DNA from 3 places in the Bacillus sp. MUM 13 genome. Region 2 is predicted to be linked to each of the others. Evidence: riboswitches for the same ligand, from Rfam matches in the RefSeq annotation. Region 2 holds a riboswitch; each other region holds the start of a gene.
What was found. Region 2 has a riboswitch for thiamine pyrophosphate ahead of thiT (energy-coupled thiamine transporter ThiT). Riboswitches for the same ligand answer to the same signal wherever they lie in the genome.
Positions count from the first base shown of each region.

Region 1: linked by a shared signal. The riboswitch ahead of tenA (thiaminase II) and the one ahead of thiT (energy-coupled thiamine transporter ThiT) in region 2 are both predicted to bind thiamine pyrophosphate.
Region 3: linked by a shared signal. The riboswitch ahead of BIV59_RS01845 (acetylornithine deacetylase) and the one ahead of thiT (energy-coupled thiamine transporter ThiT) in region 2 are both predicted to bind thiamine pyrophosphate.

Region 1 is NZ_MLYQ01000104.1:107-10,015, reverse strand. It holds gene BIV59_RS19830 (SDR family oxidoreductase) at 1-629, shown strand, start outside; gene BIV59_RS19825 (zinc-binding alcohol dehydrogenase family protein) at 693-1,721, shown strand; gene BIV59_RS19820 (energy-coupling factor transporter transmembrane component T family protein) at 1,951-2,688, opposite strand; gene BIV59_RS19815 (ABC transporter ATP-binding protein) at 2,685-4,262, opposite strand; gene BIV59_RS19810 (ECF transporter S component) at 4,240-4,836, opposite strand; gene tenA (thiaminase II) at 4,833-5,519, opposite strand; TPP riboswitch at 5,632-5,734, opposite strand; gene BIV59_RS19800 (CocE/NonD family hydrolase) at 6,193-7,905, opposite strand; partial or broken gene BIV59_RS24130 (fumarylacetoacetate hydrolase family protein) at 7,957-8,058, opposite strand; gene BIV59_RS24345 (AMP-binding protein) at 8,148-8,291, opposite strand; gene BIV59_RS19795 (phosphotransferase enzyme family protein) at 8,851-9,825, shown strand.
Region 2 is NZ_MLYQ01000100.1:11,999-21,907, reverse strand. It holds gene BIV59_RS19315 (transglycosylase domain-containing protein) at 1-1,255, opposite strand, end outside; gene BIV59_RS23330 (hypothetical protein) at 1,453-1,644, opposite strand; gene BIV59_RS19310 (universal stress protein) at 1,992-2,513, shown strand; gene BIV59_RS19305 (helix-turn-helix transcriptional regulator) at 2,624-3,082, opposite strand; gene BIV59_RS19300 (FeoB-associated Cys-rich membrane protein) at 3,141-3,311, opposite strand; gene feoB (ferrous iron transport protein B) at 3,326-5,323, opposite strand; gene BIV59_RS19290 (FeoA family protein) at 5,320-5,550, opposite strand; gene BIV59_RS19285 (M28 family peptidase) at 6,226-7,584, shown strand; gene thiT (energy-coupled thiamine transporter ThiT) at 7,809-8,393, opposite strand; TPP riboswitch at 8,501-8,602, opposite strand; gene BIV59_RS19275 (sensor histidine kinase) at 8,800-9,909, shown strand, end outside.
Region 3 is NZ_MLYQ01000003.1:100,960-110,868, reverse strand. It holds gene BIV59_RS01855 (hypothetical protein) at 1-51, opposite strand, end outside; gene BIV59_RS01850 (nucleotidyltransferase family protein) at 432-995, shown strand; TPP riboswitch at 1,119-1,221, shown strand; gene BIV59_RS01845 (acetylornithine deacetylase) at 1,314-2,612, shown strand; gene tenA (thiaminase II) at 2,609-3,280, shown strand; gene BIV59_RS01835 (ABC transporter ATP-binding protein) at 3,264-4,055, shown strand; gene BIV59_RS01830 (ABC transporter permease) at 4,024-4,797, shown strand; gene BIV59_RS01825 (ABC transporter substrate-binding protein) at 4,821-5,816, shown strand; gene thiM (hydroxyethylthiazole kinase) at 5,797-6,624, shown strand; gene thiD (bifunctional hydroxymethylpyrimidine kinase/phosphomethylpyrimidine kinase) at 6,640-7,470, shown strand; gene thiE (thiamine phosphate synthase) at 7,451-8,119, shown strand; gene BIV59_RS01805 (MGMT family protein) at 8,327-8,644, shown strand; gene BIV59_RS01800 (hypothetical protein) at 8,667-9,044, opposite strand; gene BIV59_RS23450 (hypothetical protein) at 9,189-9,335, opposite strand; gene BIV59_RS01795 (cbb3-type cytochrome c oxidase subunit I) at 9,362-9,763, opposite strand; gene BIV59_RS01790 (S8 family peptidase) at 9,872-9,909, opposite strand, start outside.

The sequences.
Region 1 (9,909 bases), on a different contig from region 2:
CTCAAATCATTATTGCCAGCCGTTCTGTTTCAAAATTATCTGACGCAAAAGCAATGCTTGGCGGTAACGCAGAAGGTTATGAAATCGACTTTCGTAATGAGGAAAAGGTTTCTGACTTTTTTAAACAGGTTGGAAATTTTGACCATCTAATTGTTACTGCAGGAGAAGGCGCAATGGGTCACTTTAGCGAGCTGCCTGTTGCAGACGTAAGAGAAGCTTTCGATAGCAAGTTCTGGGGCCAGTATATTTCGGTCCATGCCGCTCTTCCATACTTGAATAATGAAAGCTCCATTACATTAACTTCTGGTGTATACGGGAAACGCCCTCCTAAAGGTGCAACGACACTCGCTTCCATCAATTCAGCAATCGATGGATTAGTACGAGGCCTTTCAGTAGATTTGGCACCTATTAGAGTAAATGTGGTATCACCTGGTATCGTTGATACTCCTCTTTACGGCGGAATGCCAAAAGATCAACGACAAGATATGTATAATGGCATTGCCCAGGAATTACCTGTTGGGCGTGTTGCCCAGCCTGAAGATATAGCGGAAACCTATGTTTATTTAGCGAAAAATGGTTTTACAACTGGTACATCGGTACTTATCGATGGTGGAGCTCATTTAATCTAATCCCGCAATTTCAAATTCGACCGATTAATTGATTAGAATAGAAAGGAAAGGATGTGGTTCCTCATGAATACAATGAAGGCGGTAGGATTAACTCGTTACCTTCCAATTGACAATCCCCAAAGCCTGGTGGACATAGTTGTAGAAAAGCCAAAAGCAACGGGCCGTGACATTTTGGTCAAAGTTGCGGCCATATCGGTCAATCCTGTTGATACAAAGGTACGGGCTCCTAAGGAAAAAGTTGAGGAAGTTCCTAAAATTTTAGGTTGGGATGTTGCAGGAGTCGTCGAAGAGACAGGACCGGACTGTACATTGTTTCGTCCGGGAGATGAAGTTTTTTATGCTGGCAGTATTGCACGACAAGGCGGAAACAGTGAATACCATCTGGTCGATGAACGAATCGTTGGCCGCAAACCTGTTTCCTTAAGTTTTGTGGAAGCCGCAGCTCTTCCCCTAACCTCCATTACTGCTTGGGAAGCGTTATTTACCAGAATGTCTATTTCCCAAGATCCGGGCCTTAACAAAGGAAAGGCTCTGCTGATCATTGGTGCAGCGGGCGGTGTAGGTTCCATTGCCACTCAGCTTGCAAAACAAGCGGGGCTAACTGTAATCGGGACTGCTTCCCGACCGGAAACTGTTAGCTGGGTTAAATCAATGGGCGCAGACTATACCATTAATCACCATGAACCGCTCCTTCCACAACTTCAAGCAATTGGATTTACGAACGTTCCGTATATTTTTTGCCTGAATGCTTTGGAAAAACACTGGGCCGGTATTAGCGAAGCTATTTCTCCGCAGGGAGTTGTGTGCGCAATTGATGATCCTGCCTCTCCGCTGGACCTCAAATTGCTTAAGCAAAAAAGCGTTACCTTCGTATGGGAGTTTATGTTTACTCGCGCTATTTACGAAACAGATGATATGATCGAGCAGCATCTATTGCTTAATCGAATTGCTGATGATGTGGACCATCAAAAATTAAAGACAACACTTGCCGAAGTCCTTGGACCAATCTCAGCAGAAAATCTCCGTCAAGCCCACAAATTTTTGGAGAGCAATAGGTCGATTGGTAAAATTGTACTAGAAGGATTTGTTTAAAAACCTGTTTGCAGAGAGTTTAAAAACAATGAGGTTTCCCGATAAATCGGTGATTCGATAATTGCATTAGGATATAAATATTAGCCGGCTGCTGATTGCAGCCGGCTTTAATTACACACTTATGAACTGGTTCACCGCTTTTATTTAAAATGAGGTTTTATCCATTCTGGTATTTTTTTATTCAACAGAAATTGGGAACTCTCATTTTGGCCGTCTCCAAACTCTCACTTCAATTAATAAAAATGATCATTCCTAATACAACAATTAATAAAGAAAGTAAATAGGCCAAGTCTTTTATTCCTGCTTCAGTGATTTGATAATACGTTCTATCCCTTGCACCCGTAAATCCACGAACCTCCATTGCAATAGCAATTCGTTCTGATTTTCTTATTCCTTGAGTAAAAAGTGGTAATGAGTACCTCATAAAAGCTTTCCAGCTATTTTTTTGCTTGTAGCCTCTCACTTTATGAGCAATTTTCATCTGGTTAAATTCCGATTGGAACAGCGGGATAAAACGAAACCCTGCTAATAGCCCATATGCCCATTTAGGCGATAGTTTGCATTGATGGATGAAACTCATAATAAGTAACGTCAAGTCTGTTGTTGAGGTAAATAACAATCCAAACGTTACAAACCCTAACATCCTTAAAGCAATTGCTAAGCCATGATTCATACTTTCCACAGTAATATGGAACCAGGCCCATTTCCAGATGGTTTGCTCCCCTTCTCCAAAGGCGGCCATCATCCAAAATACCAGAATAAAAAATCCCAAGTACGGCAGCAGTCTTTTTAACAGGTACGCCATTCTCCATCCACCTATAAAAATTCCAATGAATACCCCAAGTGCCCAAATCCCAAAAGTCACTTTTGGATTAGTTGTTGTCATTAACAGAAACATAACGAACAAATGAGAGAGTAATTTAATAGATGGGTTTAAGGAAGCGAGGAGGGAATCGTTTGATTTCATACAAAAACCCGCTCCCCTCTTGAATGCATCAACTGGTAATGCAGCGGCGCAATAATCTCCGTTTCCTGTAAAATATCATGATTGGAAAATAACCCGTATGGTGTCCCTTGATAGCAGACACTTCCTTTATTTAAGAGAATGACTTGATTGGAACAAGCATCTACTAAATCCATATCGTGAGTTACCATTACAATAGTTGTTCCCTGTTCCTGTCTCTCCTTTAATCGCTTAATAAGTTCCTTCGCCGATTTTTCATCCTGACCGAACGTTGGTTCATCAAGCAATAATAAAGGTTGATCAAACAATAACATGGTCGCAACACTTAACCGCCGTTTTTGTCCTGTGCTTAAGGTAAAAGGGTGAGAATTGTGATAAGCTTCCAGCCCAAACTCTTGTAACAGTTGAATGGTTTTGGCATGAATCTGCTCTTCTTGCCAATTTCTTTGTCTGCCGCCAAAAGCAATTTCCTCAAATACTGTATCTGTTATAAATTGAAGCTCTGGATTTTGAAAGACATAACCTGCTTTTTCATATAATTCCCGATCCGGAATTTTTTTGAGTTCCGTATTTTGAAAAATAATTTTCCCGCTTTTTATTGCCTCTAAGCGTATCAGACTTTTTAAGAAAGTGCTTTTTCCACTTCCATTCGCTCCAACTATGGACACCCACTCACCTTGATGGATATCTATATTAATGTTCCCCACAATGATCTTTTTTCCATAGCCAACTTCTGCGTTTTCTGTTCGGATTAAAGAATTTTCATTCCTTCTTTCTTGAGGCTTAGTTATGAGCCTTTTTGACAATTTTATAGATAGAGGGTGTGAAGCATTTTCCACAACATCCCCCCACTTGTACGGGAATAGTTTAGGACGCCAAATACCTGCTTCTGCCATTTCATGATTGTAATTAAGCAGAATCTCTTCTGGCTTTCCATCCGCTATAATGCTTCCGCCCTCATTTATCATAATGACCCGATCCATCCAGTCAATACAGCCATCTAGAACGTGTTCGACAAATACCATCGTTTGGTTATTCATTTGTGATATTTGTTTTAATAAATCAAATATCTCCATCCTTCCTGCTGGATCCAGCTGGGCTGTTGGTTCATCAAAAAACAACACTTCGGGATCTAATGCTAATAAACAGGCTAATGCCAATCGTTGTTTCATTCCACCTGAGAGTGTTTCAATGGGTGTCTTCCTATCAACCTCTAATCCTGCCTTTCCCATCAAATCGGAAATAATGGGGTCCATTTCGTTTCGGGGAATCGAGCGATTTTCGAGACTAAAAGCAATTTCTTCATCCACACGAAGCATACAAAACTGAGAATCAGGCTCTTGAAACATCACACCGATATGATTCCTGCGAAACACATCGCCACTTACTTCTGCCTCCACATGCTCAGGAATGATGCCTGCAAGAGCGGAAATCAAGGTCGATTTCCCGCTCCCGCTAGGTCCCAGTATTAATACTTTCTCTCCTTTATTGATGGACAACGTAATATCCCGAAGAACCTTTTCAGATCTCTGATAGAAACGAACAGAAAGATTCCTACAGCCCAGAAATATTTCCATGAATGTCATCCTTTTTTCGTTTTTCCTTCATCAATTTATACGATTCTAAAACACCTGTTTTGGCCAGTGCATCCACTACTGCTTTCGCTAACCAGCCCCCTAGAATGATTCCGCTAATGATATGAATTCCTAACGTCGTAAGAAATACTCCTGTCGTGTAAAATCCAAAACCATTCGCCAAAAGGTTATAGACCATCCCAATTATCGCAGCCAGAGCACCAGACAGCATCAAGGTAAAAAGGTTATAGCGCTTGTATCTAAACAGGGCGAATGCGATTTCGGATCCAATCCCCTGAAAGACTCCTACCAACAAGGCAGAAAGCCCAAAATGACTTCCCGTTAATAATTCAACAGCAGCTGCCGCCACTTCTGCAATAAACGCTGCACCTGGTTTACGGATAATGTACGCAACAATTGGACTAGCGATCACCCAAATTCCAAACATAAAACCGGCACCGACGGGTCCCACTAGAGCGGAAATCGGAATCCAAAGAGTCGACCATCCTAAATAAATAACACCGCAAGCAACAGAAAGAATAACTGTAAGAACTATCTCCTTCATCTTCCAATTCATCTTTTTACCGCCTCCATTTTCACTGGCCATTCCTCAAGTTTATAAGCCATATCCCAAAACATATATTCAAGCTGGCAACTTGTTAAGAAATGTTCTTTCATCTTTGCTTTTTCTTTTTCTGTTGCTTCCATTGCCCATTCATCTATCCGGGCACAAAATTTGGCTGTAATCGAATCTGTCCGATTACCATAAAAATGAATCCATTCATAAAATGGATGAGAGCGGTCTGGGTTACCCTCATTTAACAATCTCTTTCCAATTTCCCAATATGTCCATGGACATGGCAATAAAACAGCCAGCATTTCCCCTAATGTTCCTTCATGGGCCACTGTAAGCATATGACGTATGTAATGTAGGGCAGATGGTGATAATGGAAATCCCTGCAGTTCCTCATATGGAACACCAGCTACCTGACAAAAGTTATTATGCGGATGGGTTTCGCTATGTAAGATAAATGATATTTGCTTATTAAACATCTCCATATCTTCACGGTTCTCACACTTTGATACTGCAATGCCATAGATTCTAATAAAGGAATTCAAATATTCATAGTCTTGTTTGACATAATGGATTAGTTGTTCCTTTCTTAACTCTCCATTGGCAATTCCTCGTACAAAAGGATGTTCAAAGATTGCATTGAAGATTGGATTTGCCTCTTTCCTCAACTCCGCTGAAAAACTCATAAATTGTTCCCCCTTTTTGGTTATAATGGGAAGACTTTAAATGGAGCGATTCTCTGCTAAAAACGAAAAAACCGCTCCAAAAATGGAGCGGCAGAATAATTGTAAATATACCCGTGCGCGAACTCCACTTTCCTACGCTAGTACAAACTAGATCAGGTTCAAAGGGTCCAGAGCAACTCTGTCTCAGCCAAAAAATGGCTCCCCTAGTGGTCTTCCTATAAAATTAATACTTACATTACACCCGCCATTTCATAAAGTCAATCAAATTAATAATTTTTGATTCTTAAGTATCAAAAATAATCCAAACGAATTTTTGGAGTAATGGTGCTTGCTATGGATAAGAAAAAAACCTCCTTTATTTTATGATACGGCACACCCAACTCATTCAAAACTCCTTCAAAACTATACTTGTCCTATAATACCCCTCCTCTTCTATGTGTATTTCACAGCAGAATTAACCTTAGTATTTTTCACTAGCAAATTAGTTTCTCCAATACAAGAAAGGGCGGGGCACAAAACGTTATTAGCGTACCAAAGAGGCTAACGTCATGCAATTCGATAAAAAAGAAACAAACAAAAAACAACTGCCCTCACTGAATAGGCAGTTGTCGTACTCTCTTTCAATATATGTTTCTATAAAGTCTTTCAAATTAATGCTTAATGTTCATATGACTTACCTTGGAATGATTGGCAGGATTAATTGAGTTGGATGCCTCTCATCGTGATATATTTTTTGAGTAGCCAGCTTACTATCTGCATATGTTCCATCTTTGTCTATTCTAAATGAATTTAGGTTTACGTCAAATGCAGGGAAATTGCTGCTCGATATTTCAATACGGATTCTATGTCCCTGTTTGAATAAGTTGCTCGTATTCCCTACTTGGAAGCGATATTCATAAATTTCCCCAGGAATAATTGGACTTGGATCTTCATTTGAATCTCTATAGCTGGCCCTTTGAATTCCTTCTAGTAGATTAATAGCTTTTCCATCTGGATGGACATCTACCAGTTTAACGGTAAAATCAGTATCGTTAGCGGAGGATGATGCATAAATGATCGCCTCAACCGGTCCGGTCACCTCTAAATCTTCTGTAAGTACATTAGATGTGTAAACCATTACATCGTTGCGTCCTTCGATAATTCGCTGATCCTTAGGGCCCATCGGAGTTATGGCAGCATTGCAGCAGCTATGCCCTCCAACACTCGGTACTGGGTCAAGCGGATTATAGACATAAATGTCTGGAATCTCCTGGTTTGGTGTCTGGCGATCCAGCGATCCATCACCATTAACAGAGTTCGCTCTTCCTTTGCTGTGTATATAATAAGGCGTATATTGTGTCCTGGCTAACGGCCATTCATGTTCCTGCCTCCATTTATTTTCACCCATGACGAATATGGATACCGGCGGTTCATCCATAATACCGTTCTCGTTCCCTTTTAACCAGTAGTCATACCAGCGAACCTGAATGTCATCAACGACATTATTGGCTTCTTCCCCGAAATAAATGTCACCGACAAAGTTGGTCCATGGCATATGATACCAAGGTCCAATCACCAATTTTTGATTTTTATTCAATTTGGAGATTCCAGTGTAATTCCTGATGGTTCCTTCTATGAAAATATCATACCATCCCCCAATATGCAGGGAAGGAACATTCAATTGATTGTATTTATCCCCCAAGTGCCATTTTTTCCAATATTCGTCGAATGTCGGATGGGAGAGCCATTCATAATAGAAAGAAGTAATATCAGAGTCAATTAGAGGGTGGTCGGTAAGCGGCAAATGATCGTATTCTTCATTGATGGTCGTATTAATCTTCATTAATTTTCGGGCTGCTTCCGGCTTCCCTTTTCTCATCGCTTGATCCAATGACAAAAAGGCTGACCAGGATTGCAAGAAGGCTAAGTGGGTGGCACCATTTTTATAAGACCAATCTTCATAGTAACCGTCATTGGTAAAAGCCGGGGCAATCGCCGTTAATCCCTCAGGATTTTCGACAGCAGGATGCAATTGGGTGGCTCCTACATAAGAAAAGCCATACATGCCCACCTTCCCGTTTGATCTTGGCAAATCCTTCACAAATTTAATTGTATCCAGTCCGTCCTGGCGCTCATAATGAAAAGGATTAAATTCACCTTCCGAAGCATATTTCCCTCGTGAATCCTGGGTTACTACTATGAAACCTTGTCTGGCATACCACTCTGGATGCAGATAACTCATGAACTCAGAATGTGATTTATCGTAAGGGGAACGCATAAGCAGAACAGGAAATTTACCATCCGCTTTCGGATAATAAATATCTGCCAGTAGAGTAACCCCATCCCGCATAACGATTGGTATATTGGCTTCAATCTCCACTTCATAAATTTCATTTACAGTAATCACTTTCATTCCTCCTCATTTAGATTGAAGTTGCTTTCTTTCCCCGATAATATTCTATAAAGTACCATGCCCTTCCACTTCGACAACAATTTCATCCCCGGGTTGTACCCAAGGTTTCGCTTCCATCCCTAATGCCCCGCCATCTGGAGTACCAGTAAAAACGAAGTCTCTTGAACTCTTGGCCCTAGCTACCCTTTTCTATGAAAATAATAATATTTCGAATACCAAACAGTGCTTTAAGGCAATCATTTGGCAGATACCATAAACGTTCTCCAATGAGTGTCAGGCAACATCACCGCTACATGGTCACCTTTTCGGATTCCTGCTTTATGTAAGGCAGCCGAAAGCCGATCGGTACGTTCTCGAAACTCCTTATACAATCTCTCCATCGATAACAGTTGTTTTTTGCACTGCCCTACGTTACCAGTCCAGTGGGATTAATGCAGAAAACAAATGACTCATCTCCTTCCAGAATTTTATTTGAATATTCAATCTCTTGAGACCGCCATTCTAAATAAACCTCATGCGCAGTACTATGAAAATTTGTTTGTAAAGAAAAAGGGACCGCATAGTTGAATAATCCATGGATGGCGTAATGGCGACGATTGTTCATTCTTAATTATAACAGAAAACGCTTACATTAAAACACTAACTTACTTTTTTTCTTCCTTTTACTAATAAATACCAGCAGTAAAAAGGTTCATCTATATTCTCCTGTTATTAGCGGTATCCTTCTTCAGCTAACTTGAGACGTTAGTTAAAGAACATCTCTCTTAAATTTAACAAAATACCTGCCAAACCTTTTCTCTCAGTTAAATTCAAAAAAATGACGCGTCAACAGGTACGAGTTGTATTTATGTTTAAAATTGGAAACCAGGTATAGATTTTAATATAATTAAAATATAGAAAAAGGAATCCTCTGGAATGTCGTTATTAAAGGAGTAAAGAATGGATATACTAAACCAAATTTGTGAGAAATATGGAGTTAATCGCACTTATCTTGTCGCAATCAATGATGGATTACAAAATTCTATTTTTTCCTATAGAAGAGATGAAAAGGAATATATTCTAAGAATCTCAAATTCCAACAGACGCAGCGTTGAGCAACTGCAAAGTGAATTAACTTTCATTGAAGGTTTGGCTAAAAGCGGGCTTCCTGTTTCTAAACCCGTTTTATCAGCTAATCTTAGGTTAGTTGAAGAAATCAATGAACAAAACTCAACTTTTTTTACTGTTGCTTTTACAAAAGCAAAAGGAAAGCCGATAAATGTAACCGACAGTTCTGTTTGGAATGGGGATTTGTTTTTTCGATGGGGAAAATTTATAGGAAAAATGCATAGCCTTTCAGGGCGTTTTAAAGGGTTACAAAGACCGGAATGGACAGTAGCAAACCCCGATTTATTAAACCTTCTTCCAAAAATTAATACAGATGTTGTGAAAAAGCGATACCTTCAATTGTTAGATAAACTTAGCCACTATCAAAAATCGCCTGACTTATTTGGACTCATCCATAATGATTTTCATCAAGGCAACTTTTTTTTTGATAATGGTGAAATGACTGTCTTCGATTTTGATGATTGTGCCTATAATTGGTTCGCGTATGATCTAGCTGTGTCTTTTTATCACGCTTACTGGCAGGCAACTTCCTTTACTCAAGATAACATCAACTTCAGTGATATTTTTTGGGCTAACTTTTTAAGAGGCTATACTTCAGAACGTACAATGACCAAAGAATTAATCGAACAAGTCCCAATATTTCTGAAAATACGGGAAATATTCTTGTATGTGCTGTTTTTGGAAAAATGGGATTTGGTGCATTTAGAGGATTGGCAAGAATATACGCTTAAAGACTTAAAATATAAAATTGATAATAAAATCCCTTATTCTTACACTAACTTTCAGGAGATATCAATCCAATACTAACTGATTACTCACTATGTTAATACTTGATTTATTGATATTAATTCTCTGTATAAAACAAAAATAAAGGCTCTTTTCTTAAAGATT
Region 2 (9,909 bases):
TGGCTGCTTCATACATGGGAACTTGCCCTTCATATTGACCATTAAGGTTGGATGGCTCATAGTTCCCAAATTTCATTTTTTCATCTTTTAACTCACTTGTGATTTCATAACCTTCCTCTAGTGCAGGGGTATAAACAGCGAGCGGCTTCATAGCAGATCCAGGCTGGGCTCTTAGCTGGGATGCGCGGTTGTATCCCAGAAAAACATGTTCCCCCCGTCCCCCTATTAATGCTTGAATGCCGCCCGATTTTGGGTCCATTAATACTGCACTGCTTTGTACGATTCCTTTGTTTGAACGATCCAGAAAATCAAGCTCATTATTATAAACATTTTCTGCATCCGCTTGCATTTCCTGGTCAAGGGCAGTGAAAATCTTGTAACCGCCTCTCAGCAGTTCATCCGTTTTCAAATGATACTTTCCAGCTGCTTCACGAAGAACCTGATTCACATAATAAGGGAATTTCTCCTTTAATGGATCCTTAAGGTTTCTTCCATCAAGTATTAACCTTTCATTTCTCGCTTGTGAATATTCACCTTTTTTCAGTTTTCCATTGGATTTCATTCTGGATAAAACCAGATTTCTCCGCTCAATGGTCTTATCCATATGTTTATAGGGGTCAAGGGCTGACGGTGCATTGATCATTCCGGCAAGTGCAGCGCTCTCCGATAAGGTCAATTTTGACGGGTCTTTCCCAAAATAAATTTCTGAAGCTTTTTGGATTCCCCAAGCTCCATGGCCAAAATATACCTGATTTAAATACATTTCCATAATTTCGCTTTTTTTATATTTTCTTTCCACTTCACGGGCAAGGAAAAATTCTTCCCATTTCCTCTTAAAGGTCCTCTCAGGTTTCAATAAGGATATTTTTACAAGCTGCTGTGTAATGGTACTTCCTCCTTCAACTACACCCCTTGCTTTAATATCTGTTAAGAGAGCCCGCATGATGCCTTGATAATCAATGCCATGATGTTCATAAAAACGGCGGTCTTCAATTGATATCACAGCATTTTTCATAGATACTGGAATTTTTTCAATTGGAACGCCTTCCGTTTTATTTGACGTAATCCTGCTTGCAAGCACGCCTTTCCCATCATAAATTTCCGTAGGGCGGGCAAGTTTATCATTTAAATTGATTTTCGGCCTGTAAAAGGCTGAAAATCCAGCCGCCACTATTGCAATAATGCAGAAGACCGCAAAAATACGCGGCCATGCTTTTTTTCTATATTTTTTTCTGTTTCTTTCGACTCTTTTCATAATGCCTCCCTATTTTTGCGTTGGCAAAACCAATTTTAACAGCTTTTAATTCCTTTACCCACTTTTAGTTGATGCTCTTTATATATTTTTCCTAATATCATCTAAACTATCTCTTTTTATCATGCAGCCGTTCATATTGGACCAAAAAAAGCAGCCGCGGATTAAACGGCTGCCTTGCAGGATTCATGCTTATGTCATTACAGAATGAATGGCCTCTGTACTTTTGCCTCTTTTATTTGATTCGATTTTCCGGTGGCGAGTTCCCTGCATAATGTCTCCATATACATATATACTAACTGTCTTGTTTTATGGTCTGTCCCGATGACCTCCAAGTGCTGCAGGCATCGTCTTATGGTCGGATGAACATTGGCATGTATTATTTCAACCACCCCTTTTCACTTCGCTTGCCACAATTATAGTGCTTTTTTTCCGGTATGTAATGGTACTTTTTTCTCATAGTGTTTTAAATATGACGGAAAAACTGATTTTATATCCGTTTGCTTTTTAATATTTACTAAAATCCCCTATCATTTTCATCATTTCCAGGGAACATGGATAATTTCCGTAAAATGGGGTATTAAAAAACTAATCCGAAAAATACGAATTTTGGCTTCGTTAAAGCACTTTGCTGATTGCGGCAAAGTCATTAGATTCCAGAAAGTCTGGCACCGGGAGCGGCAATCACCAGGCAAGTCAGGCAGAGCCTAATAAATATTCATGTCAGGAGATGAAACATATGTCCATTGCTTTTAAACAAATTGTAGTTGCCTATGACGGCACTGATGAAGGAAAAAGAGCCATCGAATACGGAATTTACTTCAAAGAAAGAATTCCTGAATCCAATCTTACTATTGTCCATGTTTATAATGAAAGAGTAGAGCAAAGAGCCGTGGGGAATCCAGGATCTGCCGGATTAGCAAATGACGGCTATTATATTGATCCGACTCAAATGCATCCTGTGCTGCCGGTTGAGAATAATTTTAACAGAGATGCTAATACACATCTTGTAGTTTCAAATAGTGTGGCAGCAGCGGAAAGCCACTGCTTAAGTATCCTGAGCGAAAACGGCGTAGACGGGAACTTTGAAATACTCGAAGGGAATCCTGCAGAAAGCATCAGCAGCTACGCTGAGCGAATTGGTGCAGATGTGATTATAGTCGGAAACAGCGGAAAATCAGGGATTCAAAAATTGTTCACCGGAAGCACCGGGAGCTCCATAATTAAGGATGCATCTTGTCCTGTCCTGATAGCTAAATAGTGCTTAACATCTCCAGATCTAAACTTCTGTTTCCACAAGGCTCAGCTTTTGACTGGCGGCTGCATCAGCACCATGCAGCCGCCGATTATCTGCATCAAATTCAACTTGGTTTATTCAGCCTCCCTTACCAGCTCATGATATCTTTGTACTGCATCTTGTTTGTCGGCTGTACTGTAAAGCCGGTAATTATCCTCATCCAATATACGGTAATGCTGGCTGATCATATTTTGCTGAAGCACAAATCCATATTTGGAATATACTTCCTTCCACCAGACCTTGCCGCCCATTGTTTTTTCCTTTTTAAAATCTGCACCGGCCCTGGCGACCGTTTCAACCGCTTCAAGCGGATCTCCTCCAAAGGAAGATTGTATAACATAACTTTCGCGAAAAAGCGCACATATGGCAATCACTGCCGTCCAGCCAGCCCGGGTTCTTCCTTTTTCAATTTGAACCAGAGTTTTTTTTGACAGCCCGATTATTTCCGCCATTTTATCCTGTGTATAACCCATTTCCACCCTGACAAGCTTGATCTTGTCGGAGACTATCTCAATAATATCCTGCTTATTCACACTCTCACCGCCTCTTAAGGCCTCTGCCAAGAAATAAAAGCCGCCATGTACTGGCAGCTTAAAATCCATTTATTTTTTTATTTTTTATCGGGCCTGTACTGCAATCTGATGAACAAGACTTCTTTAACGCACAAGCACCGCATTTTCCCTGTTTAGATTTGCTGATGAATTTATACATGGCCCATGATGCATATCCAATGATCAATGCGCCTAAAATGAAATTAATCATGAAGCTGCCTCCTGTCAGAAAAATAATTTTCCTCCTTGATAAATGGCAATCGAAATGATGTAGGCAAGTATTAAAGCATACACAACAGCAAAGAACGTCCATTTCTTAGAGCTGGTTTCTTTGAAGATAGTCGCAGTAGTAGCCAGGCAAGGGATATACAATAAGATAAATGCCATGAAGCTATATGCTGATAGCGGTGTAAAGAAATCACCCAGCAATCCCTGCAGGCGAACATCTCCTGAAGTATGGTAAATAATATTCATCGATGAAATAATCGCTTCTTTTGCTAAAAATCCAGTAATCAGCGATGCTCCGGCCTGCCAGGTCCCAAATCCTAAAGGTGCCAGCAGTGGAGCAACCGTACCGCCAATCATGGCAAGGAAACTATCATCCATATTCACTCCCCAGCCGGACAGGCCGGAACTAGAAAGCAGCCAAATAAAAACGGAGCCTGCAAAAATGAATGTTCCAGCCTTTTTGACAAAGCCCTTTCCCTTATCCCACGTGCTTCTCCAAAGGGCTTTTCCCTGAGGCATGCGATACGGCGGCAGCTCTATTACAAAAAAGGAGCTTTCACCTTTTAGTATGGTGGAAGAAAATATCTTTGCCAGAACAAGTGCGACTGCTATTCCAAGCAAATAAAGCGATAATACGATTAAAGCCTTATTGTGCACAAAGAACGCGCCGGCAAAAAGTGTATAAACAGGCAGCCTGGCCGAGCAGGACATTAAAGGTGTAAGCAGGATAGTCAGCAGCCTTTCCTTAGGCTGTTCAATTGTTCTTGCAGACATGATCCCGGGAACGTTGCATCCAAATCCGATAATCATGGGAATGAATGCTTTTCCGTTCAGCCCGACAGATTCCATCAGCCGGTCCATCACCAGTGCCACCCGTGCCATATAGCCTGAATCCTCAAGGATGGATATAAATAAGAATAAAATAAAGATTTGAGGCACAAATACAAGCACTCCGCCCACACCGGCTACAATTCCATCCAAAATAAGCGATTTAATAAATCCGGATGCACCTGCTGCATTCAGGATCAGGGTAATCGTTTTAGTCAGCGGCCCTGACATGAAGGCATCCAGGGCATTGGATAACGGAAAGCCAAACCAGTCAAATGTCAGCATAAACATGAGATACATGACGCCGCAAAAAATAGGGATGCCAAGGTATTTGTTTGTCACAATCGCATCCACGCGATCTGTCAAGGTAAGTGTTTTTGTCTCTTTGCGCTCCATCACTTCATGAACGATTTCTTTTATCTTCTTCTGCCTTGTTTCATATATATAAGATTCAACGCTTTTCGAATTCCCGGCAGCTATGACTTTTTGATTGATTACAGAAATGAACTCCTCAAGCCATTGATGATCAGCGTATTGACCAAGATAATGCTTTACATCAGGATTCCCTTCCAAAAGCTGAAGGCACAGCCAGCGGACAGATAATCGTGTTTCAGGCAGCTGTTTTCCCAAAAGAGCAATGCCTTCCTCGACTGCTTGTCCATAATCAATGAAAGAGCTTAATGAAACCTGCACGTTTTCTTGAACGACTGCCTCTGCAAGTTCGTCACACCCTGACCCATTTCTTGCGGTTATCGGAACAACAGGCAATCCTAAAATGGAGCTCAGCTTACCTGCATTAATTTTAATTCCTCGTTTATCAGCAACATCGCCCATATTCAAACCAATAACAATCGGCTTTCCATATTCAATGATTTGCATGGTCAAATGAAGGTTTCTTTCTAGCTGGGAGGCATCCAGTATATTCAGCACAGTATTGCACGTTTCATTCAAAAAGAACTGAGTGACAACTCCTTCATCCCGTGAAAGAGGATTGAGAGTATATACACCTGGCAAATCAATAATCTTTCCGCTTGAATGCTTTAATGTGCCCACCTTTTTTTCTACCGTTACACCGCTCCAGTTTCCTACATATTCATATGAACCTGTTAAGTGGTTGAATAGTGAGGTTTTTCCTGTATTCGGGTTTCCAAGCAGTGCAATGCTCATGCCAATTCCCGCTCTACTTCTATCTCGTCAGCATCCCTGCGCCTGATGGCAACAGATTGCCCATTGCATTCTATCATGTAAGGTCCGCCAAATGGCATGATGCATCTAAGGCAAACCTCAGAGCCTTCACAAATCCCTAAATCAAGCAGCCTTCTTCTTACTAGCTGGTTTGTCTTTACCATGCTAAAAACCACTGCTTTTTCCCCTGCCTTTAAGCCTGTTAACATGCTGATCCCCCCAAACAGTGAAAAATGTATCTTAATATATGTTTTTAGGCTGCCCGCTGGAAGCCTGTTTCTAATATAGCTCAATGACAGATTATCCTGTCAATTTATGATATGAAAATGATTATCATTTACATTTGATATTTATCATTATATTACATAACAAAAGAAAATAGAAAGAAATATTCTTCTAAAAACTAAAATTACATTTCTACTTTTTCCTGAAGAGGATTTTCATGTAAATCATGTGATTTCCGGATGGCATCTGCACCTGCTCCAGAAAAAATCACAGGTTTTATGTACAGCTAATTAAAGCTGTGACAAACAGGATAGAAGTCATTGGATTATCATGGAACACCATGTTGCCATAAAAGTCTTCATCCCAAGCGGGTGATTTATCTGCACTGGATAATTTGATTCTTTTCATATTTGAATTAAATCTCTTTTACTAGCCATTTAGCCTTATTTTTCTTCAATTGCACCTAAAATGTTTTTTCTCCATTCGGGAAAAGCCCTCCTGTTCCTGCTGGCCTTTTCCCCTATCTTTCCGACCTTTTCCGAGACTATCAAACAATTCTTCCGGAAAATCCGCAAAATTTGCTGAATTAATTAAATTTACAAATATTCTGTCATCTATAATAATTAAAAAGAATTTTATTTTAATTGAGGAGGAATTTTATGAAGCGTAAATCTATGGGATTAGCACTCGCTGCCGGCCTAGTCCTGACTGGCGGGACCGTACAGGCTACAGCTGCAAAGAAGCCTGTTGTCCATCATGAGCAAACCGTACAAAACAGCTTCCTTAAGAAACTCAGTGCAGACAGAATGTACAACACCATTGCATTGCTTTCGAAACAGCCCCGTGAAGCTGGTACGGAAGGGGAGCTGAAGGCCGTACATTACATAGAAAATGAGTTCAAGAAGCTTGGCCTGAAGACAAAAATTCAGCCCTTCCCTATTTATGACTTTAAAACAAATCACGCATATGCAAAAATTGCCGGCCAGGATATTGAAGAAAAACCGTATGCATTCAGCGGAAGCGGAAGCGGAAAAGTTACTGCCCCACTCGTATATGCAGGCAAAGCAAAGCCAGAAGAAATTGGCGATGTAAAAGGGAAAATCGCACTGGTTGAGCGGGGAGACATTCCTTTCATTGAGAAAATAGCAAATGTTCTTGCCAAAGGAGCTGCTGGAGTTATTATGTTTAACAACTCTGCAGAAGGCAATCAATTTGGACAGGCCGGCGAGGGGCAGAATATTCCAGCCGTTGCCATCACACGGGCTTCCGGGCTGAAGCTTGCAGAGCAGCTAAAAACAGAGCAGCTCATTGCGACTCTGGACGTTGATATTCAAAAAATAGAAAAAACCTCCTACAATGTTATTGCCAGCATGAAACCCACTTCCAAAAAGACAACCGGCCAGGTTATCACCATAGGCTCCCATCATGATTCTGTCCACGGCGGACCCGGCGCTAACGATGATGCTTCCGGAGTATCAGCTGTCCTCGAACTGGCAAGAGTACTTTCCAAAGAAAAAACAGACACCGAAATCCGCTTCCTGACATTCGGCTCTGAAGAAAGAGGCCTTGTCGGATCATCCTACTATGCTGCACACCTACCAAAGACAGACACAGACCGGATGGTAGCACACTTCCAGATGGACATGATTGGCGGACGCGATGCAGGTAAAGGCAAGCCAGCCGGAGGCTTGATTATGTATACAATTGACGGCAAGAAAAACCTGGTTACAGATCTTGGCGCTAAATACAGCTACGAAATATTCAAAGAAACCATTCCTTATGGTGAATTAGGCCGCAGCGACCACCAGCCGTTCCATGAGCTTGGCATCCCTTCTGCCTTGTTCATTCATTCGCCTGTCGAACCATGGTATCACCAGCCGACAGATACACTGGATAAAATCGATAAAAAGAAATTGCTTCAAGTTGCTAAGATCGTCGGATCATCAGCTTATGAAATAGCTGATCCAAAATCGCCCGCCATTGTAAAATATCCCTTTGAAGACCGTCCGGTAGATTGACAGAAAGGGGCTCGCCTGAATATAGGCGAGCCCCTTTCTTCTTTTGGGCCATAATCATAGAATATACAGTCATGTGCATCATTGCTTTATATAGGCTTCGTCTGTTTCGTCTGCTGATTTCCGCTTCAGGAAGCAACCGAAAAACAAGATTTCTGCATGATTTAAGCACAATAATATTTCCCGAGGAACATCATTGCATGCCGATAAAAAAAACCATCACCATATTATGCCTGAAAAGACTTTTTAATCAGCACCTTTGAAGCTCCCGAGTATAACAGCACCACGATAATCGCTGACAGGATAAAGCTTGCCAGCATATACGTGCCATTATATACCAATGAGTAAACAGCCACGTTCTGTCCTTTTGGCGTATATGACGCAAAGAATACAATGCCTGAAGTGAAATGGCATAAAAATCTAAGAAAACTTCCAAGAAGAATGCCGGCTATTCCGTACATTTTCCCTTTGCCTGTATGGCCATCTTTATAGCTTGTGACAACTTTGTTCATGAATATCCCTGATATTCCCACGAGGGAAAATGCAAGGAAGTAATCAAGAAAACCCTGCACAGGATGAGCAATAACCGGGTTTCCAATAACGATTTGAAGAAGACCCAAAAGCAGCCCTGTCACAACCCCTCCTTTTACACCCCAGCGGTATGCCATCAGAAAGATCGGGACCATCGCTATGGATACCGAACCTCCTTGTGGCCATATTCTTGAAAAGATAAAACCAGATACTAAATCGAGCAGCAGTGCCAAAGCAGCGAAGACAGCCACTTCAACCATAAACAATGTCTTATTTTGCATATTTTCCTCCTTCTCCCCAGTGAGAAGCTTACAAGAGCGTGCCTGTATGTTTTTATTGCCAATGCAAAAAAAAGCAATACAGGGCGGTAATGGATTCCCTTTATTGCTCTTATCCAATACCACATCCCTACGCTAGCATTAACTAACAGGTTCATAGGGTCTGAACTAAATCGCTCACTCTCAGCCTAAGGGCTCCCCTTGTGGATTACTATATTTTTTTATCCTCGAGTGAAATATACTACGTGTTTCAGGAATTTACAAGCACTATATTTCTGCAGAAACTGACTTTAATCCTTAATATTCTACTATAGAACATTTTTATCTGTTAAAAAGGGTTTTTTTTCTATACTATAGAATTAGAACTAGGACGAAATAATCTTATAATTTACCTTAGTCGGAGGCCACAATGGTGTTTATTAATGAAACATTTATTGACTTTTTAATTTTCTATAAGGAAAGTATTGTTTCAGAATGGAATGAAAGGATCATGATTTCCTCACATGACCCATATATGGAGAATATCGCAGAAAATAGGGAGCGTTTTTTTGATTTAATCATCAAGTCCCTAAGTGAGCCGGAAAACTTGGTGGACGAATATATTAAAAGCTACTCCCATCTTGTTGCCGGACAACGTTACAAGGCAAATATACATATTGATGAATTCATCCATAACTGCTCACTCGGCAGATCCATTATTTACTACCGGCTGGCTGAATTGCAAAAAAAACCTGAAGAGCTCTGTAATGTGCTGCTGCGGGTTAATGAATGTTTTGACAAGTGTATTTTTTACGCAGTTTCACACTACTCAGAGCTAAAAACACAAATTATAGAATCACAGTATAATTTTCTGAGCCAGACCCATAAGGACAGGCTCACACTGCTCGGCCAAATGACGTCTAGCTTTGTTCATGAATTCAGGAATCCGCTTACTTCAATCATGGGATTTGTTCAACTTCTGCAATCAGAGCATGCTGAAATCAAATATTTGGATATCATTTCAAAAGAGTTGGAACAGCTTAATTACAGGATTACGCAATTTTTGAATTTATCAAAAAAAGAAAGCTTGGTATATGAATCGAAACTCTTTTCTGTGAGTGAATTAGCCAATGAAGTTATTGAGTTCCTTTATCCTGCCATCCTTGAGGTGAATGCTGCCATATCGGTCAGTATTCCAGACGGCCTTTATATCCATGGAGCTAAAGAAGAATTCAGACAGGTGTTTATTAATATCATTTTAAATGCACTGGATGTCATTTCAAATATCAGTTTGCCATCCATAAGCATAACCGGCGAGGAAAACCCTGAAGGCTATCTTACGCTGCACATTGCAAACAATGGCCCGAAAATTCCGGATGACATTATTTCTACTATCTTCGAACCATTTACCACCACGAAAAAAACAGGCACAGGACTCGGATTATTTGTCTGCAGGGAAATTATCGAAAAACACAACGGCACATTAAGCTGTACCTCTTCTGCTTCACTGACGACTTTTACCATACATACTCCATGTGTT
Region 3 (9,909 bases), on a different contig from region 2:
TACTCCAACTGAAGCGAAAACAGGTAAAATTTTATCCATGCTTGTCTTCATCTACATCACCTTATTTTATTAAATTTTTGTTCATTTCCTGAACCTTAATATCTTGGGTAAAAAAAACTTAAAAATTCAAGGTGTTTGTTACCAAAACAATTAGTAATAAAAAAATGATATAAAGGAAAATAAGAAATAAAAAATTTAATAGGGATATATGATAAGTATTCATCCTCCTGTACTTACAAGCATGACTTTCAAATACCAAAAAGAGGAATTATCCCAAAAAAATTTCGGGTTATTTCTTTTGATATTAGAGGTCACGGAAGTAATCAGTATTCAAACCCTCCAGTAACCTATCCGCTGATTGAAGAAGATATCGAACATCTGTTGGATCATTTAAAAATTAAAATAGCGATTTTTCAGCAAGGGGAGAAAAGATGAAAAGCGGGAAAGACATTGTTACTTTAGTTGAAAGAGATTCCTGGATGCTTAGCGTACTGCAGGCTGCAGGGCAGCTTAACCTGCCTGATTGGTGGATATGTGCAGGCTTTGTCCGCTCAAAGGTTTGGGATGTGCTGCACGGCTATACAATAAAAACAAAGCTTCCTGATATTGATGTGATTTATTTTGATAAAACCAATATACAAGAAGATTATGAAAAAAAGCTGGAGCTAAGGCTTGGCGAAATTCTGCCTGATTTACCCTGGTCTGTTAAAAATCAAGCCAGGATGCATAAAGTGAATCACATGGAGCCATATTCCTCATCATATGAGGCCATGTCTAATTTTCCTGAAACAGCCACTGCCCTGGGAGTCCGATTCAATGAAAAAGGCAAAGTTGACCTGGCTGCACCATGGGGTGTTAACGACCTGCTGGCACTAGAGGTGAGGCCCACCCCCTTTTTTTCCAAGTCTGGCCCATATCATCAGGTATACAAGGATCGCAGGGCTAAGAAAGGCTGGGATCATACATGGCCAGAAATTAAGATATTTGCTGAATAAAACACAGGAAAGCAGGGAGCCATGAAAAGGAATTATTCTTTACAACTTTTTTTTAGTATGCTATCTTAGATTCACATTAAGAGGTATTATAAAAACCTTCTTTATGAAAAACTACATATGTACGAATTTCACTAGGGGAGCCAATGGCTGAGACTGAACACTCGTTCTACACCCTTTGAACCTGATCTGGATCATACCAGCGGAGGGAAGCTGAAAGAAACGTTTTTGTCAACATTTATATTGGCATTGCTTTTCCGCCCGCTCCCTATATCAGGAGCGGGCTTTTTCATATTTCAAAATGATGGAGATGTATATAACATGGACTGCGATTACAGCGAATTAGCCAGCATCATTTCACAAAAAGCTGAAGAAAAAACCGAGGAACTGCTTCAGCTTTTAAGCCGGCTCATAGCTTTTCCGACAATAAGCCCCCCTGCCAGAAACACAGCCTGCATTCAGGATTATATGGACAGCTACTTAAAAGAACTCGGCTTTCAAACAGAAAAGTGGGAGCTTTATCCCGGCGATTGGAACGTTGCTGGCATCTTGCCGGGAAAATCAAGCAATACATATAACAGCTTAATTATTAATGGGCATGTGGATGTGGCGGAAACAGGGGATATTAGCAGATGGGATAATAATCCTTTTACTGTAAACCAGAAAGGGCCGTATTTATATGGCAGAGGGGCCGCAGATATGAAAGGAGGTATCGCTGCCTCCCTGATGGCCATTAAGCTCCTAAAAGAGCTTGCCATTCCCCTCAATGGCAATCTTCAATTTCAATCTGTTACTGGTGAGGAGGCAGGAGAAACTGGCACACTTTCCTGCATCAAGAGGGGCTATACAGCAGACTTCGCTATTGTTGCTGATACAAGTGATATGCACATTCAGGGACAAGGAGGTGTTATAACGGGCTGGATAACCATTCAGGGCAAAGAAACTTTTCATGACGGACTCCGGTCAAGGATGAATACTGCAGGCGGAGGGATTTTCGGTGCAAGTGCCATTGAAAAGATGATGAAGATTATTGAAAGCCTTCAGGAATTGGAACGCCACTGGGCTGTGACAAAGTCGTATGCTGGTTTTCCTCCCGGCTCCAATACGATAAACCCTGCTGTTATTGAAGGAGGACGGCATGCCGCATTCATTGCAGATAGCTGTTCACTCTGGATAACCATACATTTCTATCCAGATGAAAATCATGAAAAAGTCACAATGGATATAGAGAATCATGTAAGGCGTGTGGCTGCTTCTGATCCATGGCTTAGTGAAAATATGCCCGTTTTTAAGTGGGGAGGAAAATCCATGCTTGAGGAGAGGGGAGAAATTTTCCCTTCACTGGAGCTTGATCTGAATCATAAAGGAACTAAAACTCTAATCTCTTCATACAACGAGCAACTAGCAGAGAAACCGCGTACCGGTATGTCTTCGTCTGTAAATGATGCTGGCTGGTTTGGCTATAAAGGTATTCCTTCAGTCATTTTTGGACCTGGAAAACTTGAAGACGCACATGCGGTAAACGAAAAAATTGAAATTCGGCAATTAATCGATTTTATGAAGGTCATGGCATTATTCATTTCTAAATGGTGCAATACAAAAAAGGAGGGTAAGGAATGACATTTACTCAAATACTTCATGGCAAAGTCCGGGAAATTTGGACAAAAACACACCACCATCCTTTTATTGCTGGTATTGGCACCGGTGAGCTGCCTAAAGAAGTCTTTATCAGATATATGAAGCAAGATTATATCTTTTTAATTGAGTACAGCAGACTTTTTGCACTAGGGGTTTTAAAAGCCCGGGATGTTCAGACGATGAGTGCGTTTTCTGCCATCCTGAATGAAACACTGCACAGTGAAATGGAGCTGCACCGGAAATACGCGAGAGAATTTGCAATAAGCAGCCGTGATTTGGAGGATGCCTCACCCGCCCCAATAAACCTTGCATATACAGGGTACATGCTGAATGCGGGACAAAAAGGATCACTTGCAGAATTAGCTGCCGCCCTTTTGCCATGCATGTGGAGCTACTGGGAAATCGGAAACATGCTTAAAGAAAAATATCCTGGTTCTGATACTCATCCATTATATGGTGAATGGGTCACAATGTATGCTTCCGAGGAATTCGGCAAGTCTGCAAAGTGGCTGATCAAGCTCCTGGATTCTCTGGCAGAAGGACAGCCAAAAGTGGAAATTGAGAACCTAACTAATCATTTTATAACATCCTCACGCTTTGAATATTTGTTCTGGGACAGTGTGTACAAAGGAGATGATTGGCCTGTCTGACTATATGCTGTTAATAGAAAACCTGTCATTTTCCTTTCCCGCTGAAAAAGGCAAAAATCCTATTTTTATGGATTTGTCCATGAAAGTAAAGCAAGGAGAATTTGTTTCGGTCATAGGTGCCAGCGGTTCAGGAAAAAGCACTCTGTTTAAACTGATCTCAGGCTTGCTTCAGCCTGATAATGGAAGTATTGCTATAACAAGTGTGGTATCTAAAAAAATTCTTGGCAAGGTAGGATACATGCCGCAAAAAGATCTCCTCATGCCCTGGAGGACATTGATGGGGAATATGCTTCTGCCAGCGGAACTTTCCGGGTCAGATAAAAAACGAAGCACAAAACAAATCAAGGAATGGATTGACAGGTTTGGACTATCAGGCTATGAAAAGGCTTATCCTCATGAGCTTTCAGGGGGGATGAAGCAAAGGGCTGCCTTTTTAAGAACAATCATGACAGGCAAAGACCTATTATTGCTTGATGAACCATTTGGCGCACTTGATTCAATGACAAAACGCAAAATGCAAAGCTGGCTGCTGGAGCTTTGGGAAGGGCTTGAAAAAACTGTTTTATTTATCACACATGATCTTGAGGAAGCGATATTGTTAAGCGATAGAATTTATATACTTGGTAAAAAGGATGGCAGTCTTAGGGAAATAAAAGTAGAATTTCCGAGGCCAAGAACTCCGGATCTTATTTACGAGCCGCTTTTTTTGAAGAAAAGAAAAGAACTGGAAAGGCTGATTCAGCATGAAGAGCAAATGGAAACAATGGAGCAATAATTATGGTTTATTCATACTTGCTGCAATCATTTTTATCAGTCTGTGGGAGTTGATTGTGAAAAGGGGTGATATTCCTTCATTCATTCTTCCGGCTCCCTCAGCCATTTTCATATCGCTTAATGAAAACTCCTCGATTTTGCTGCAGCATGTGACTGTCACTCTGCAGGAGGTGCTAATAGGATTCATTCTTTCTGCAGCAGGAGGGATTTTGCTGGGTATAGCCATGCATTTTTCAAAAGTGCTGGAAAAAATTTGTTACCCTTTTTTGGTTATATCGCAAACAGTTCCCCTTATTGCGATTTCTCCCATTTTTATTATGTGGTTTGGGTATTCCATCTGGGGCAAGGTAGCTGTAACCATCTTGACAGCATTTTTCCCTATTGCCGTCAGTACATACGATGGATTAAGGCTTGGACAAAGTTCATACAGCGATTTGCTTAGAACAATGGGCGCCGGGAGATTTCAAATTTTCAGGAAAGTGCAGATACCGCTTGCATTGCCCATGTTTTTATCAGGCATGAAAATGGCGGCCGTGTACAGCGTGGTGGGAGCGACGATTGGCGAATGGCTGGGGGGAAGCGCGGGACTTGGATATTTTAGCCGCAGAATGTCAGGAAACCTGCAGGCGGATGCCGTTTTCGCTTCTGTTTTTCTTCTTTCCCTGCTTGGCATGATCTTCTTTTTTCTAATCACAGTTATTGAAAAAAAAGTACTGAAACATCATTTTCATACAGACAGCTAATTGAATGAAAGGAAACGATATTGATGAAAAAACTTTGTATTCTTTTTTTGGTTCTAACCCTTACCCTGATGAGCGGCTGCTCAGGTGACAATCAGGCAGGAAAGAAGCAGTCAAATAATCATTTACAGAAAGTGAGTCTTATGCTGGATTGGTATCCAAATGCCGTTCACTCATTTTTATATGCAGCAAAAGAGAAGGGTTATTTTAAAGAACAAGGGCTTGATGTGGATATTAAAATGCCGGCAGATACAAACGATCCATTAAGGCTGGTCGCCGCAGGAAAAATGGATTTAGCAATCAGTTACCAGCCAGAGGTCGTTATAGCCAGGTCAGAAAATATACCGGTTAAATCGATTGGCGCAATAGTCAGGCATCCATTAAATACACTGCTGGTGCCTGCAGGCGGCAAGGTGAATTCTCCAAGGGATTTAGAGGGGAGATTGGTTGGCTACCCATCTATCCCGCTGGATGAAGCAATTGTTCATACAATGGTAAAAAATGATGGAGGGAATCCGCAGAAGGTGAAAATGGCAGACGTCGGCTATGATCTTATCCCGGCGCTAGCAGCCAAGAAAACGGATGGCTTGATTGGCGGCTATATCAATCACGAAAAATTGCTTCTGGAAAAAGAAGGACACAACGTGAGAAGCTTTAATCCTTCAGACTATGGAGTTCCAGATTATTATGAGCTGGTGCTTGTAGCCAGTGATAAAGGGCTAAAAGAAAGAACGGGTGTATATAAAAAATTCATGTCAGCCATTAATAAAGGGCAGGAATTTGTGCAAAAACACCCTGATAAGGGATTATCCATTTTATTAAAGCATGAAGAAAAAACTTCTCCGCTTGAAAAAGATATTGAAACCAAAAGCCTGAACATTTTATTGCCTTTGATGGATGCGAAAAAACGGCCGTTTGGCTATCAAGAATCCTCATCCTGGGACAGAGTGGCAAAGTGGCTTCATGACAGTAAAGTAATAAAATCAAATATCAAAGCAAGCGATGCATTTAAAAACATATAAAACGGGAGAGAGCAGAATGAATACAATAGAAAAAGTTAGAATGGACAATCCTCTAATTCATAATATTACAAATGCTGTTGTTACCAATTTTACCGCAAACGGCTTATTGGCCATTGGAGCCTCACCTGTCATGGCACATGCACATGAAGAAGTTGCCGATATGGCGAAAATATCCAGCGCCGTAGTGTTAAACATGGGGACACTTGATGAAAAGACAGTTAAGTCTATGATCATAGCAGGAAAATCTGCCAATGAACATGGTGTGCAGGTTGTCTTTGATCCGGTTGGGGCAGGAGCAACGCCTTATCGCACAGAATCAGCAAGAAAAATCCTTCAGGAAGTCCAGGTGACGATACTTAGAGGAAATGCAGCTGAAGTTTCCCATTTAATTGGTGAAGAATGGAGCATAAAAGGTGTCGATGCAGGCGAGGGAAGAGTGGACGTTACCAGCCTGGCAAGGAAGACTGCCCGGAAGTTTGGCTGCATCACAGTGATTACAGGCAAAGATGATGTGATTACAGATGGAAAAACTGCCTACCTGTGCGGGAATGGACATCCTATTTTAACAAGGGTAACAGGGACAGGCTGCCTGCTTAGCTCTGTAACGGCGGCTTTTGCCGCCTCATCAAGCAATCTTTTAAAAGCTGCTGCAGAGGCCTGCGCTTTTTACGGGGTGGCAGCGGAGCTGGCTGCCGAGAAAACGCAGGAAACTGGTCCAGGAAGTTTCCAAATTGAATTTCTCAATCAGTTATCAAAGGTTTCTATAAAAGAACTGGAAGAAAAACAAAAAATCCGTGTAATCGAGTGAAGGGAGAGTAAAAAGATGACAAGATATAAAGCTTTAACAATTGCAGGTTCTGACAGCAGCGGCGGGGCAGGCATTCAGGCTGATATCAAGACCTTTCAGGAGCTTGGAGTCTATGGTATGTCTGCCATAACAGCTGTAACAGCGCAAAATACATATGGAGTCCAGGCAGTTTATCCTCTTCCACCCCGCGCAGTCAGTGATCAATTAGACTCCATTGCATTAGACATGGGAGCTGATTCCGTGAAAACAGGCATGCTATTCAGCGGTGAAATTATTAAAGAAGTTTCGGAAAAGGTGAAAGAATATCAACTGAAAAACCTTGTGGTTGATCCGGTAATGATTGCAAAAGGAGGAGCATCTCTATTGCAGCAGGAAGCAGTTAATGCCCTGGAAAATCACTTGATTCCACTCGCAAAGGTAGTTACTCCTAATATTCCCGAAGCGGAAGCATTAACCGGTAGCACAATTGCTTCTTTGCATGAACGGGAACAAGCTGCAAAGAGGATTTTTGAAATGGGGGCTGAATTTATCGTCATCAAAGGCGGACATGATGAGTCAGGGGGTAAAGTGATTGATTTGCTGTATGACGGGCTTAATTTTATCTATCTGGAAAGCAGCAGGATAAACACCAGACATACACATGGAACGGGCTGCACATTTTCATCCGCAATTGCCGCTGAGTTGGCCAAGGGCTCAAATGTTATAGATGCTGTCAAGACAGCGAAATTATTTATCCAGGCGGCAATTGAGGAAACTCTTTTCATTGGCGGAGGGCACGGTCCTACAAATCATTGGGCCTATCAGTATAGAAAGAGAGAACAAGATTATGATAAAAAAAGATATTAAATCGATACGGGAATATCTGAAAGTTTATCTGATTATGGGCAGCACAAATTGCATGAAAGATCCGGAAGAGATTTTAGCGGAAGCAATCGAGGGCGGGGTGACCCTTTTTCAGTATCGTGAAAAAGGAATAGGTTCATTAAGCAAAAAAAGCAAAGTAATGCTTGCGGAAAGATTGCAGGCAATCTGCAGGGAAAATGACATTCCGTTTCTCGTAAATGATGACATAGAATTGGCTTTGAAAATTAATGCTGATGGAATACATATCGGCCAAGATGATGATTCTGCTGAAGCTGCAAGAGCACGGATAGGAAAAGACAAATTACTGGGTGTTTCTGTTCACTCGTTAGAAGAAGCGGAAAAAGCCATCCATGATGGAGCAGATTATTTAGGAATCGGCCCCATTTATGAAACAGCCACAAAAAAAGATGCAAAAGCCGCAAGGGGAACAGAATTAATCAAAGCTATCCGAAAAAAAGGGATTTCTCTCCCGATTGTAGGGATTGGGGGGATCCGTCCGGGAAATGCCGGGAAAATTATTGAAGATGGCGGTGATGGGGTCTCTGTCATCACGGGGATCACTCATGCAGTGTCTGCAAAGAAAGCTGCCGAAGAGTTGCGGAATGAAGTAAACAGTGTAAACAATCTATAAAAGGTAAGACAAAGGCAAAAGCAGTTAATTCAGGAGTTTGCTGCTTTTGCTCTTTGAAATTTGGCTAACCTAAAGCAGCGGCTATTCCTTCCTTCAGAAAGTTCTTTACGTTATATTTAGTACTAGAGAGTGAAACGGGTTTCCGTCAGAACTCCCATCAAACATTTTTATCAGCAAAAAAACATAAAGGATGATACGGAGAGGAATATGAAGCCATTCACTGAAAAAGTCATAACGATTATTCAAAATATCCCGGCAGGAAAAGTCATGACATATGGTCAGATTGCCAGCCTTGCAGGAAGTCCGAGAGGAGCAAGGCAGGTCGTCCGGATTCTTCATTCGTTATCCAGGAAGCATGGCCTTCCTTGGCATCGTGTATTGAATGTCAAAGGGGAAATAGGATTTAAGGATTCTTCCCAAAGCAATGAACAGCGATTAAACCTGGAATGTGAGGGTGTTACATTTATTGCTCCGAATACAATAGATTTAGAAAAACACAAATATAATCCCTTTGAACATTTTTAAATGTTGTTAACCTTGCAAGGTTTTAACTATTCAAAGCAGTGATAAAGAAACACATGGCTGTCAGAAATGATAATGGTGTCATGACAAGCTTCTCCTTTTTACTTTTTGACATCCCATTCAAAATCGTATTTATTAATAAATAGCATGCAAAAAAATAACAGGCTCCTTTAGCCATATTTTTTGGAATATCCGCCGAGATGATATCGCCTGTCTTAAGTAAAAACACGATAGCAGCCAATTGAACTAATGCTGAAAAGGCACATGCAGCTCTCATTTTTTTAGGCATTACTTTATGCTTTCCGCCCATGGCCAAATTTCCGAATGGGAAACCGAGAGCTAACAGCATGTATAATAAGGCGACAGCAAAAAAAGCGGCACTTCCAATAATTGCTGTGATCACATTTCCACCACCGTTTGAAATTTAATTTATTACTGAAGCTAAGTTAATGCGTTCTGAAATCCAAAATGACTATAAACATAAAAATAAAGGCATAGGAATTCGCAGAATTTCTATGCCTTTTTACAAATATTATGATATCAGATATTATTTTTCCGGCTCTGTTCCGTAAGGATTACAGCTTATATTCGCCCTGATAAGCGGTGTGAATTCCATTATTATAGTTGCTGGGGATGTATTAGAATCCACAATCAGGGTTCCGCTTCCATCATAATAATTCGGCTTATCTTCCAAGTTTTTCAGCTCCATCTTATTCTTTTTTACGAAACAATCTTACTTTTTGCGGCTGACTCAGATCTGCTTGTTAAGTTCTTCAGCACATTTAAGGTGAAGCAAATGATCCCAAGGCTCATAACTGTTGCTCCGGCTGCAATGAGAGGCTCTACTGAGGAATTTCCCGATTCCAGCCATATAAGACCAATCATCATAACCGGAAGTCCGATATTATGAAGCCAAAAGTGAAGTGTAGCGAGCTTTTTTTCTGAAAGTGCAGGGTACAGTGCATAAATAAGGCCAGATAATGCCAATGAAGTCCACCCCAACAAATTTATATGCGCATGTGACGGGGCATATTGAAACTTATGGGATATAGACATAAACATGCCAAAGCCAATTCCAATTAAGAAGTAGATGACCGAGATTTTCAAAAATCTGATGCCCATTAAAACACCTCCAAATGTCCTAGGATAATTTGATTATATGATTTATGTTCTTTAAAAATCAATATTTTCTGAAAATTTGTTTAATGGGCAACAGCGAATGAAAACTGATTACATGCTGGAAGTCTGTTTAATTAAATACTGAAGAA